2 regions of the Fusibacter sp. JL298sf-3 genome follow, and region 1 is predicted to be linked to the other one. Evidence: riboswitches for the same ligand, from Rfam matches in the RefSeq annotation. Region 1 holds a riboswitch; the other holds the start of a gene.
The links. Region 1 has a riboswitch for FMN ahead of ACR6HW_RS08475 (ECF transporter S component). Riboswitches for the same ligand answer to the same signal wherever they lie in the genome.

Region 1 (5,055 bases):
CCTCTCCCTTACTGAAAACATCGAAGAGCTCGAAAAAGTCGTTCTCTTCCTTAGAAACGAACTCAAGCGCTACAAACTTTAACGCGAAAAAGCGGCCACCTTTTGGGGTGAGCCGCTCTTTTTATGCCATCCAGACACAGATGCCCTCGACGCGTCATTAGACGATTTTCGCGTTATGGTAGATGTCAATCCCTTTGTAAAACGCCGTGTTGAGCACCAGTCGCACACACATGTCCAGCGCAATGGCGAGAAATACGACATTGAGCGACCAGTTCATCGCATACGCCGCCATATAGGCAATGGGAATGCGAACGAGGTAAAGGCCAATTCCCGCCGATACCATCGGCACTTTGGTGTACCCCGCCCCTCTCAAGGAACCGCCGAGAACCCCGGCGATGTTCTGAGGCACTTGCGCCAGTCCGCAATAAATCAGGTAAACGCGCGCGGTGTCAATCAAATGCCCCTTATCCGTCATCACGCCTAAAACCTGTTCCGGCAACAAGACGAGAACTCCGCCTCCAATAACAGAGGCGCCGAAAGCCCAAAGCAACACTTCTTTGAAATACGCCCGCGCTACATCCGGTTTACCGGCGCTCAAATACTTGCCGATATACGCCGTCGCCGCCACTTGAAAACCCGCCGCCGGCATATACGCGAGGCTCTCCGCCTGAAGGCCCAGCTGATACGCTGCCAAAGCGTCGTCGCCATATGTCAATATCGCGCGAATCAGAAGAATTGAACTCACTTGCCAAAAGAGCGATTCCAACACGCTGGGCAACCCCGTCTTATAGACGGACACCATTTCTGAACGCGTAAAGCGCACGAGGTGCTTTGGCGAAGCCCCACCTAAAACGCCTTTCTTAGACAGCAGTAGCCCCAGTCCAACCAATGCCGCTACCACCTGTGCCAACGTCATCGCCAGTCCAGCACCCATAAGTCCCATCTCCGGAAAACCGAAGAGGCCTTTCACCAAAACAAATCCCAACACCACGTTTAGAACGTTCATCAGTCCAGTGATAAACAGCGGCGTCTTGGCGTCGCCCTTTCCCTGTAGGGCCCCTGAGAGCACAATGACAACGCCCAAGAATGGGAAACCGATGCCCACGACTTTCAGCAGCGCTTTGCTCGTATCAAAGAGCGCCCCTTCTGCACCGAATATCCCGAGCCAAGGGTCGGGAGACAGCCACATACTGCCGACAATGACTAAGGAGAGCAGCACAATTGACCCCACCGTCTGCAACATGGCTTTCTTAACCCGTTCATCGTTTTCAACCCCCACAGCCTGAGCCACGACGACCTGCACGCCTATGGCAATCCCTTTGTAAAGCGCCCATACGAGCCCCCGCACTCGCAGACAGAGCCCCATGGCGCCAATGGCGATGCCGCCGATGTGCCCAATGAGTCCCATTGAGATAATCCCCACGAGCATCTCCAGTATATTGGCCATTAGTATCGGCGTAATCATCTTAAAAATATCTTGTCTTACCGTCATTTTCGAGACCATTTCTCACCTCGATACCTTATTATTTCGTAACCCTTAATAGTTTATCAAATGTTTAACGAAAGGGGAATCTTTTTTTTTAAAAAAAGGGGACGGTTCTTTTGTGCCGTTTTGGCGCGACACATGCACCTAACCTCAGTAAAGGAGCGGCTTTCACCAATTTGAGCCCCGCGCCCTTTCTGCTCCTACACCGACGGCATCGATGAACACCTCTCCGGAGACAACCCCCTATCGCCGAGCACCTGAAACACCAAAAAGGGGCGCGTTTACAACCGTTTAACTGCCGCCCCTCGCATCTCAATATGTAAAATTTTAGTGGATTCTGGCACAAAAGAACCGTCCCCAAAAGCATGTTAAAAAACGCCAGTCGACATCCCATCGACTGGCGTTACCTTTAAAAACACTTGTATTACTTCTGCAAAATCGGCGATATGCGCTTGTAGAGCAACAGCGTTATGCCCGCCGTCGCCACCGCCTTGAGCAAGTTAAACGGCACCACGCCGTAGAGAATCAAACTTTTAATACTCACAATGTTAGGGTTGACAACTGTCCCCGCTTTAATAATCACATCGATCGGCATCACATTGGAGTAAAACGGAATAATGATAAAATAGTTGGTCAACGCCCCGACAATCGGCATTGCCACAACACCGGCAATCAGTCCCAAAATTGCCGATTTTCTCGACTTGTCTCTACGATAAATCAAAGTGGCGGGAATAATCAAAGCACTCGCCACCAAAAAGTTGGAGAGCTCGCCGACACCAGCCGTGTCCGTTTGAAGCAAGTGGAGCAAGTTTTTCACCGCCGTGACGAGGACACCGGCTAAAGGCCCCATGGCAAAACCACCGATAAGCGCCGGCATATCGCTGACGTCAAACTTTAAAAAGCTCGGAAAAATCGGAATGGGAAAGTGAACAAACATCAAGCCGTAAGCCAAAACACTCAGCATGGCAATTTTGGTCATTTGACCGACACTCAATACGCGTTTTTCATGTGCAATCATCTCTAAAACCTCCTAATTATTTAAACATTAAAGATGGCTTTAGGCTTCTTCACAGGGGGCGAACCCCGACAAAAAACCCCTAAAGCATGCACTTCAGGGGCTGATAATCATCAAAAAACATAAATCGCTTCTCTCATCCAGACTATAACTGTCGGCTCCGGAATCTAACCGGATCAACCTTTCGGTTCGCGGGCTCTACCGCCGGTGGGGACTTACACCCCGCCCTGAAGACTCATTTATACTCTTATATTAGCACATTTTTTTCGTTTGTCAATAGTCTTACGACCGCGCCACCACAACCTTCTTCGGTTTGATGACCTTCGTCTGCCAACGCCCCGTCATATAGATGCCCAGGCCGATTAAACAGATAATTAAATTGCTGAAAATCATGGCGTACCAAATGCTAGACGGCCCAAAACTCGCTTGGCGACTGAAAAACATCACCATTGGAATCCGAAGGCCCCAAAGTCTCCCCATCATAATCAGCATTGCCGAAAACGTGTGTCCGGAACCTTGGAAAACGCCGATTAAAATCTGAAAATAGCCCATCAGCGGCACCGTCAAAAACAAAATCTTCAAATATTCTGTGCCACTGGCGATAATCTCTGGGTTTTTAGAGAACCCCTTCACAATCGTATCGGTAAACGGGTACAGCACCAGCCCGCCGATGAGCAACATCACCGTCGACAGCAACACACTTTCGCGCACAGCCTTCTTTGCCCGAGGCACATTCTCAGCGCCGAGATTTTGACCGACCACCGTGGCCAGTGCACTGCCGATACCCATAGCAGGCATCATAATCAGAGAACTGATGCGGTTACCGATAGCAAAAGCCGTCAGCGTCACCTTGCCCAAATCCACCAAGAACACATTGAGCACCGTAAAGCCGAAAGCCGTCGTCGCCTGCCCTGCAGAAGACGGCAGACCAATCCTGACAATCTCCCCCATAACGGGCCAATTGGGTTTCAAATCTTTAAATTCCAGCATCAAACTCTGCTTCTCATCAAAAGATTTTAAAATGCCGTAGAGGGCAAAAACGCCGGTAGACAGAATCGTCGCCATGGCCGCCCCTTCAATACCGAGGTCGAGGACAAAGATAAAAATCGGATCGAGGACCATGTTTACCGCTACGGAGGCACCGCCAATTTTAAGTGGCGACACCGTATCCCCTTGCCCTTGTTTAATCGCATTAAACGCGTTCATCAAAAACGTCGCCGGCAAGCCCAGAAACATAATTTTGAGATACGCGACGCCGCTGTCGAGAAGCGTACCTGTCGCCCCCATTAAGCGCACGACATGCGGCGCCGAAAAAAAGCCAATGACGCCAAAAACGCCGGCAATGAGCATCAACAACGTAATCACCTGTCCCGCCGTCTTCTTCGCCTTGTCGTGTCGATGGGCCCCGATGTACTGAGCAATCAGCGCCGAGCTCGCCACGCTCATGCCGATGCCGAAAGCCATGGTCAAAAAAATCAGCGGCCAGACGAACTGCACCCCCGCTACGGCGTCATCGCCTATCTTGCTGACAAAGTAAGTATCCGTGATGTTGTATATGGTGTGAATAAAGTTGTTTAACATAATCGGCAGCGACAGGGTGAAAATCACTTTTCGCATATCGCCCTTTAAAATCAGCTCTCTCTTCTGTGTGTAATCCATGCGCCACTCCCCAAAAACTAAAAATTCAATAATTTTAACAATACATAATGAATTATACCACAATTTATTTCGAAGCACAAACGTTTCGTGCCTCTAATTAATATTTTTTTAAATCTTTTTAACTGCCTTTGCAATTGAAATACAATCCAGTATAATGAACTTAACACGACCTAAGGAGGTTCGCCATGATCGTTTCAAACATGAAAGACACCAAAAAAATAATTGTGGACAATCCACAAGTCAAAAACGCCGCCATGCAAGTGCTGGTCTCCCCTCAAGAGGGTTGGGACGGGTACGTCATGCGCGCTATGGAACTCACAAAAGACGGCTACACGCCTAAACATCAGCACGATTGGCCGCATATCAACTACGTCATTGAAGGCGAGGGATCCGTCTTAATAGACGACACCGTTCACCCACTCACTGCCGGCAGCTACGCCTATGTGCCTTCAAACGCTCTGCACCAATACAGAAATACCGGCGATGCGACGTTTAAATTCCTCTGCATCGTACCGGAAGAAGGACACAAATAAGCACTGTCATCACAGAATTAAGGGAGGCTGTTACATGAGTACAATCAAACACATCTTGCAAGAGATGTCAAACGAAAACATCGACGCATATATCATCCCGTCCAGCGATCCACACGCCAGCGAATACCTGCCGGCGCACTACAAGACCAGACAGTGGGCATCCGGCTTTACAGGCTCTGCCGGCACACTGGTAGTCACCAAAGACAAGCAAGGCCTTTGGACAGATGGCCGCTACTATATACAAGCTGCACAAGAACTCAGCGGCACGGGCATCGACCTCTTTAAAGCGGCGGAGCCCGATGTGCCAAGCTACAAAGAGTGGCTCGCACAGACATTGCCCGCAGGCGCCACAATCGGCTTCA
Region 2 (5,055 bases), 240 kb from region 1:
GCTCCATATCGACTTGGAAGCGGTGTACTCACCGCGACTTCCACCGCATTTTGACAATAGGCGATTAAACTCTCAATTTTAAGGCATTTTAGCCCGTGCTTCTCACAAAAAATTTTGAGGTCATCCAGCCGCGCCATATGGCCGTCGTCGCGCATGATTTCGCAAATAACCCCTGCCGGTGCCGCACCGCAAAGGCGCGCCAAATCAACAGCGGCTTCCGTATGGCCGGCACGTTCTAATACGCCGCCGCTACGCGCCCTAAGTGGAAAGATATGCCCCGGCTTCGTAAAGTCGGCACCGGTTGCTTCGTCGTCCATTAACTTTTGAACAGTCTCCGCCCGTTCATAAGCGCTAATCCCCGTGTGTGTCGTTCTAGCATCTACCGAAACCGTAAACGCCGTCTGTTTGCTATCTGTATTAACGGTCACCATGTCTTCAATGTCCAGGGCTTCAAGGCGTTCAGAGGTCATCGGCATACAGATGAGCCCCTTTCCCCAACGCGCCATAAAATTGATATGCTCCGGCGTCGCCGCTTCTGCCAGCATCAGTAAATCGCCTTCATTTTCTCGGTTCTCATCGTCAACTACGACGATCATCTCACCTTTTTTCAACAAGTCCATCGCTTCTACAACTTCTATAAACATCTTCGACCTCCTATAAGATACCAGCTGCACTAAGCATCGCCTCAGTTAACGCCACACTGGATTTCACTTGTCCGTCGTACTCAACATTGACGCTGTGTCCACACTTTAGTCGACTCAACGTCGTCGCCGCATACGTATGGGGAATAATAGACACTACAACTTGTCGTGGCGACCTATCTGCAACAGTTAAGCTCACCCCGTCTATAGCAATAGACCCCATGGGTACCGTGTTCTGATAGGTTCTAGCTGTTCCCCTGAACACAAGTCGAACCGCATTGCCCTCTCGACGGATGCTTGCAACGGTTAACACCTCGTCGACATGTCCTGAAACGAGATGTCCGTCTAATCGTGTCCCCACTGCCAGTGCCTGCTCTAAATTAACTCTGTCTCCGGCCTTTAAACGACTCAGCTTGCTCTTTCTTAACGTCTCCGGCATCACATCGGCTTTAAAACCGCCTTTAACTTGTTCCGTCACAGTTAAACAGGCGCCACTGGTGCAGACGCTATCGCCGATGGCCACATCCATTGTCGAAGAAATGGTCAGCGTGCAAGCACCTCGACGTTTGAGAACATTTTTAACACACCCAACATCACCAATCAGTCCTGTAAACATGTCACCTCCTCAATATGCCCCTGTACGATAACATCTCCGGCAAGCTGTAACACTTCGCATGATGCAAGCGGCAGCGCGTGCGCCACTTGCGCTACAGTTTCACCGGCGATAGGTGAAACGCCCGCACCTAACAAAAGTTTCGGCGCAATGTACACCGAAAGATCGTCGACATAGCCCTCTCTAAAAAAGGCCCCGTGCGTTTTACCGCCGCCTTCTACGAGCACTTTTTCCAGTCGCAATTTCACGAGCGCCTTTAAGAGCGTATGAACAGTCAGTGGCTCGAGGACGTGCACTTGTGCCCCTTTGCGTTCCAAAGCCCGACGGTTTTCCACTGGTGCATCAACACTCGTAAAGATGTGAACCGGGCCACCTTTCACCTCAAGCATCAGCGCGTCTTCAGGCGTTTTTGCCGATGGGTCTACCACCACTCGATGAGGTTGTTTCTCTATAGCCCCATATCGAACAGTTAATGCAGGGTTGTCCATAAGCACGGTGCCGACGCCAACAACCACTGCCGATGATTCCGCCCTAAGACCATGTGCATGACGTCTGCTCACTTCATTGGAAATCCAAAAGGCGTCCCCGTTGCACGTCGCCAAATTGCCATCGAGTGTCATGGCGTATTTGGCTCTGACCTTCGGGCGCTTGTACTTAAGCCAATGCAAATACCCGGTATTTAAAGCGCCTGCGATTTTCCCAAGCAAACCGATTTCCACCTCGATGCCACTGTTTCGAAGCGCTTCAACCCCTTTGCCCGACACCACCGGATTGGGATCGCGCATCGCCACATATACTTTTCGTATGCCCGCCTGTATCAAGGCATCGGTGCACGGCGGCGTCTTCCCCGTATGTGCACAGGGCTCTAGGGTTACGTACATCACGGCCCCTTGTACCGATTCTGTCGCCGACGCCAGTGCGCATATTTCCGCGTGCGCCCCGCCGAACTCGGCGTGATACCCCTCGCCAATACACACGCCGTCTTTCACAATGACAGCTCCCACAAGTGGATTGGGCCACACGCTACCGGCGCCTTTTTCAGCCAGCGCCAATGCTTTTGACATCCATTTTTCTTTCATTTGCCACCTCCTAAAAAAACTCTAGAAGTCTTCAGAGCGCTTAATCTTGTGGAAATAGTATGATGCAACTGCAGTTGTCAACAACATTTGATGCGTTTTCAGCGCATCAAACGGCCTTCTCGCGTTGAACACCCGCAAAAAGGCTTTGAGCTCGCCCCTTGTTGTCCAAATAAAAAAGCCCCCTATTGGGAGCTTCGTGATTTTTTTGCCAAAGTTTTCGGCACCTGCATCTGCTTTAAGTGGTCTAGCGATAACGACTATAAACTCAAACGCTACCGCACAACAACAGTTTAAACCGCTAAAACAACTTTTGCCTATCGGCTCAAATCTCACTGTTTAAAAAACCCCTGATTTCACTTGAAAATCAGGGGTTAATGCACTTAAAAAGACGCTGTTTTCTCTTCTCCCATCCAGACTTTACTGTCGGTCTTGGAATTGCACCAAGTCAGCTGCTTGAGCAGCTCGTGGACTTTAACCACCGGTCGGGAATTTCACCCTGCCCTGAAGAACTATTAAGTTTTAATCAATCTACCATATTGAGAAAAAAATGTCAAGGTGTTTTTTTAGCTGTTTTTTACACCGATTTTTTTAAGAATCGGGACAATTTCATTGAGTCGATGTGCCATTTTAACACCGGCATTTTCAAGTGCAATCGTCTTTGATTCCGCCGTTCCAGTACCACCGGAAACAATTGCCCCTGCGTGTCCCATCGTCTTGCCCTTCGGCGCAGATTTTCCGCTAATAAAACCGACGACGGGCTTTTGCATATGTCGTTGTATCCAAGCTGCAGCACGTTCTTCGCTCTCGCCGCCAATTTCACCAATCAGTATAACGGCGTCTGTGTGCAGATCTTTTTCAAAGGCCTCTAAAACCTCAACAAAGTCCACCCCTTTAATCGGATCGCCGCCAATGCCCACAACAGTCGACTGCCCAAAGCCATTTTCAGTGAGAACAGCAACCGCTTCATAGGTTAAAGTCCCTGAACGCGAAACGATGCCGATGTTCCCGCGTCTGTGGATCGCACCGGGCATAATGCCTATCAATTGTTCTTCCGGCACAATAATCCCCGGACAGTTGGGGCCGATTAACCGCACGCCTTTGCTGCGCGCGTATTTTTCCGCGACGAGCACATCGTGAACCGGCACGTGCTCTGTAATGCAAACAATTTGGCGAATGCCACCGTCAACAGCTTCTAAAATCGCCTCTTTTACAAAGGCAGGGGGGACAAAGATAATAGACGTATTGGCACCGGTCTTTTTAACCGCTTCTGAAACCAAGTTGAAAACAGGCACACCGTGCACTTCTCGACCGCCTTTTCCAGGGGTCACGCCCCCTGCGATGTTCGTCCCGTAGTCGAGCATGGCCTTTGTGTGCAGCTGTGCCGCGCGTCCGGTAATTCCCTGTACGATAATTTTATCCATCCTATTGACAAATACGCTCATGATGCCCTCCTCGCTTGACCAAGTCCACAATGCAATCGACACCGGCGTCTAGTGTCGCCGCCGGATAAACGGCTTTAGAAGAACGGCTCAGCAGTTCCATCCCCTCAGCCTTGTTGCGCCCTTCCAGTCGAACGACTATGGGAATCCCGATTGCCATTTCTTCCTGCGCTTCAACCAATGCCGATGCAATGGTATCGCACTGCATAATCCCACCAAATATATTGACAAACAAGCCTTCCACAGAAGGGTCTTTGAGGATTAACGCAATTGAAGCCTTGACCATTTCACTGGTGGCGCTGCCGCCGACATCTAAAAAATTGGCCGTGCGACCGCCGGCGAGTTCCAGCGTATCCATCGTCGCCATCGCCAGCCCGGCGCCGTTGACGAGACAGCCGATATTGCCTCCGAGTTTCACATACGATACGCCCAGCGCCTCTGCTTCACGTTCACTGGAATCGTGATGGACGTCTGGAGTGACGTAGGTATTTTGCCTATATCGCGCGTTGTCATCTATAGAAAGTTTTACATCGAGAACGCGTAGGTTACCCTCTTTGGTCAATACCAAAGGATTGATTTCCAGCAGAGTTGCATCGTGGCTTAAAAAGGCATCGAGCAAAGCGGTGAGCAGTTTAGTCACTTTAAATCGATACGCGTCTGACAGCTGAAAGGCGTTGAGCACCGCTTGGACGTGGTAACTCTGAATCCCCAAATGGGTGTCGATTTCACAGCGATGTCGATCGTTTTCAGACACGCTTTCGACTTCTACGCCGCCACGCCCTGAAAAGACCAGAGCGATACTTTTAGAAGCCCTATCCAACATAAAGCTCAAATAAAATTCTCGTTCGATTGTGCAAGCTTTTTCCAAATACAAAGCGCCCACGTACGCGCCGGCATCAGCTGTCTGGTGGGTTGCCAAACGCGTTCCCAAAAGTGCCTTTGCGAACGTTTCGATTTCCAAAGGATCGCGCAGAAGCTTAATGCCTCCTGCTTTTCCTCTACCTCCTGCGCGAATTTGCGCCTTAACAGCAACCAAATCACCGTGAAAATGCTCAAGTGCCCTCGACACCTCTTCCGGTTTTGTGACGACAACCCCTTTTTCAAATTGCAGGCCATAGCCCTTTAACAGTTCTTTTGCTTGGTATTCCAGTAAATCCATAGTGCCCTCCTCGCATAAAAAAAACAAGCTACGCGCTTGTCATCTCTCAGAGAAAGGTGTGAAGTTCAAAAGACGGTTTGCGTTTCGGGCTTTGCCTAAAACGATTTTGGCCGACCCAAACACA

Region 2: it holds a riboswitch for FMN, as region 1 does, so the genes downstream of both, ACR6HW_RS07330 (hypothetical protein) here and ACR6HW_RS08475 (ECF transporter S component) in region 1, are expected to answer to the same signal.

Annotation. Positions count from the first base shown of each region.
Region 1 covers NZ_CM132608.1:1,749,242-1,754,296, forward strand. Annotated here, with positions in the region: gene ACR6HW_RS08465 (heme NO-binding domain-containing protein) at 1-82, shown strand, start outside; gene ACR6HW_RS08470 (MATE family efflux transporter) at 158-1,492, opposite strand; gene ACR6HW_RS08475 (ECF transporter S component) at 1,911-2,504, opposite strand; FMN riboswitch at 2,624-2,740, opposite strand; gene ACR6HW_RS08480 (MATE family efflux transporter) at 2,784-4,160, opposite strand; gene ACR6HW_RS08485 (cupin domain-containing protein) at 4,346-4,693, shown strand; gene ACR6HW_RS08490 (aminopeptidase P family protein) at 4,728-5,055, shown strand, end outside.
Region 2 covers NZ_CM132608.1:1,510,203-1,515,257, forward strand. Annotated here, with positions in the region: gene ribB (3,4-dihydroxy-2-butanone-4-phosphate synthase) at 1-644, opposite strand, end outside; gene ACR6HW_RS07320 (riboflavin synthase) at 655-1,257, opposite strand; gene ribD (bifunctional diaminohydroxyphosphoribosylaminopyrimidine deaminase/5-amino-6-(5-phosphoribosylamino)uracil reductase RibD) at 1,242-2,333, opposite strand; gene ACR6HW_RS07330 (hypothetical protein) at 2,355-2,666, opposite strand; FMN riboswitch at 2,728-2,846, opposite strand; gene sucD (succinate--CoA ligase subunit alpha) at 2,897-3,775, opposite strand; gene sucC (ADP-forming succinate--CoA ligase subunit beta) at 3,756-4,931, opposite strand.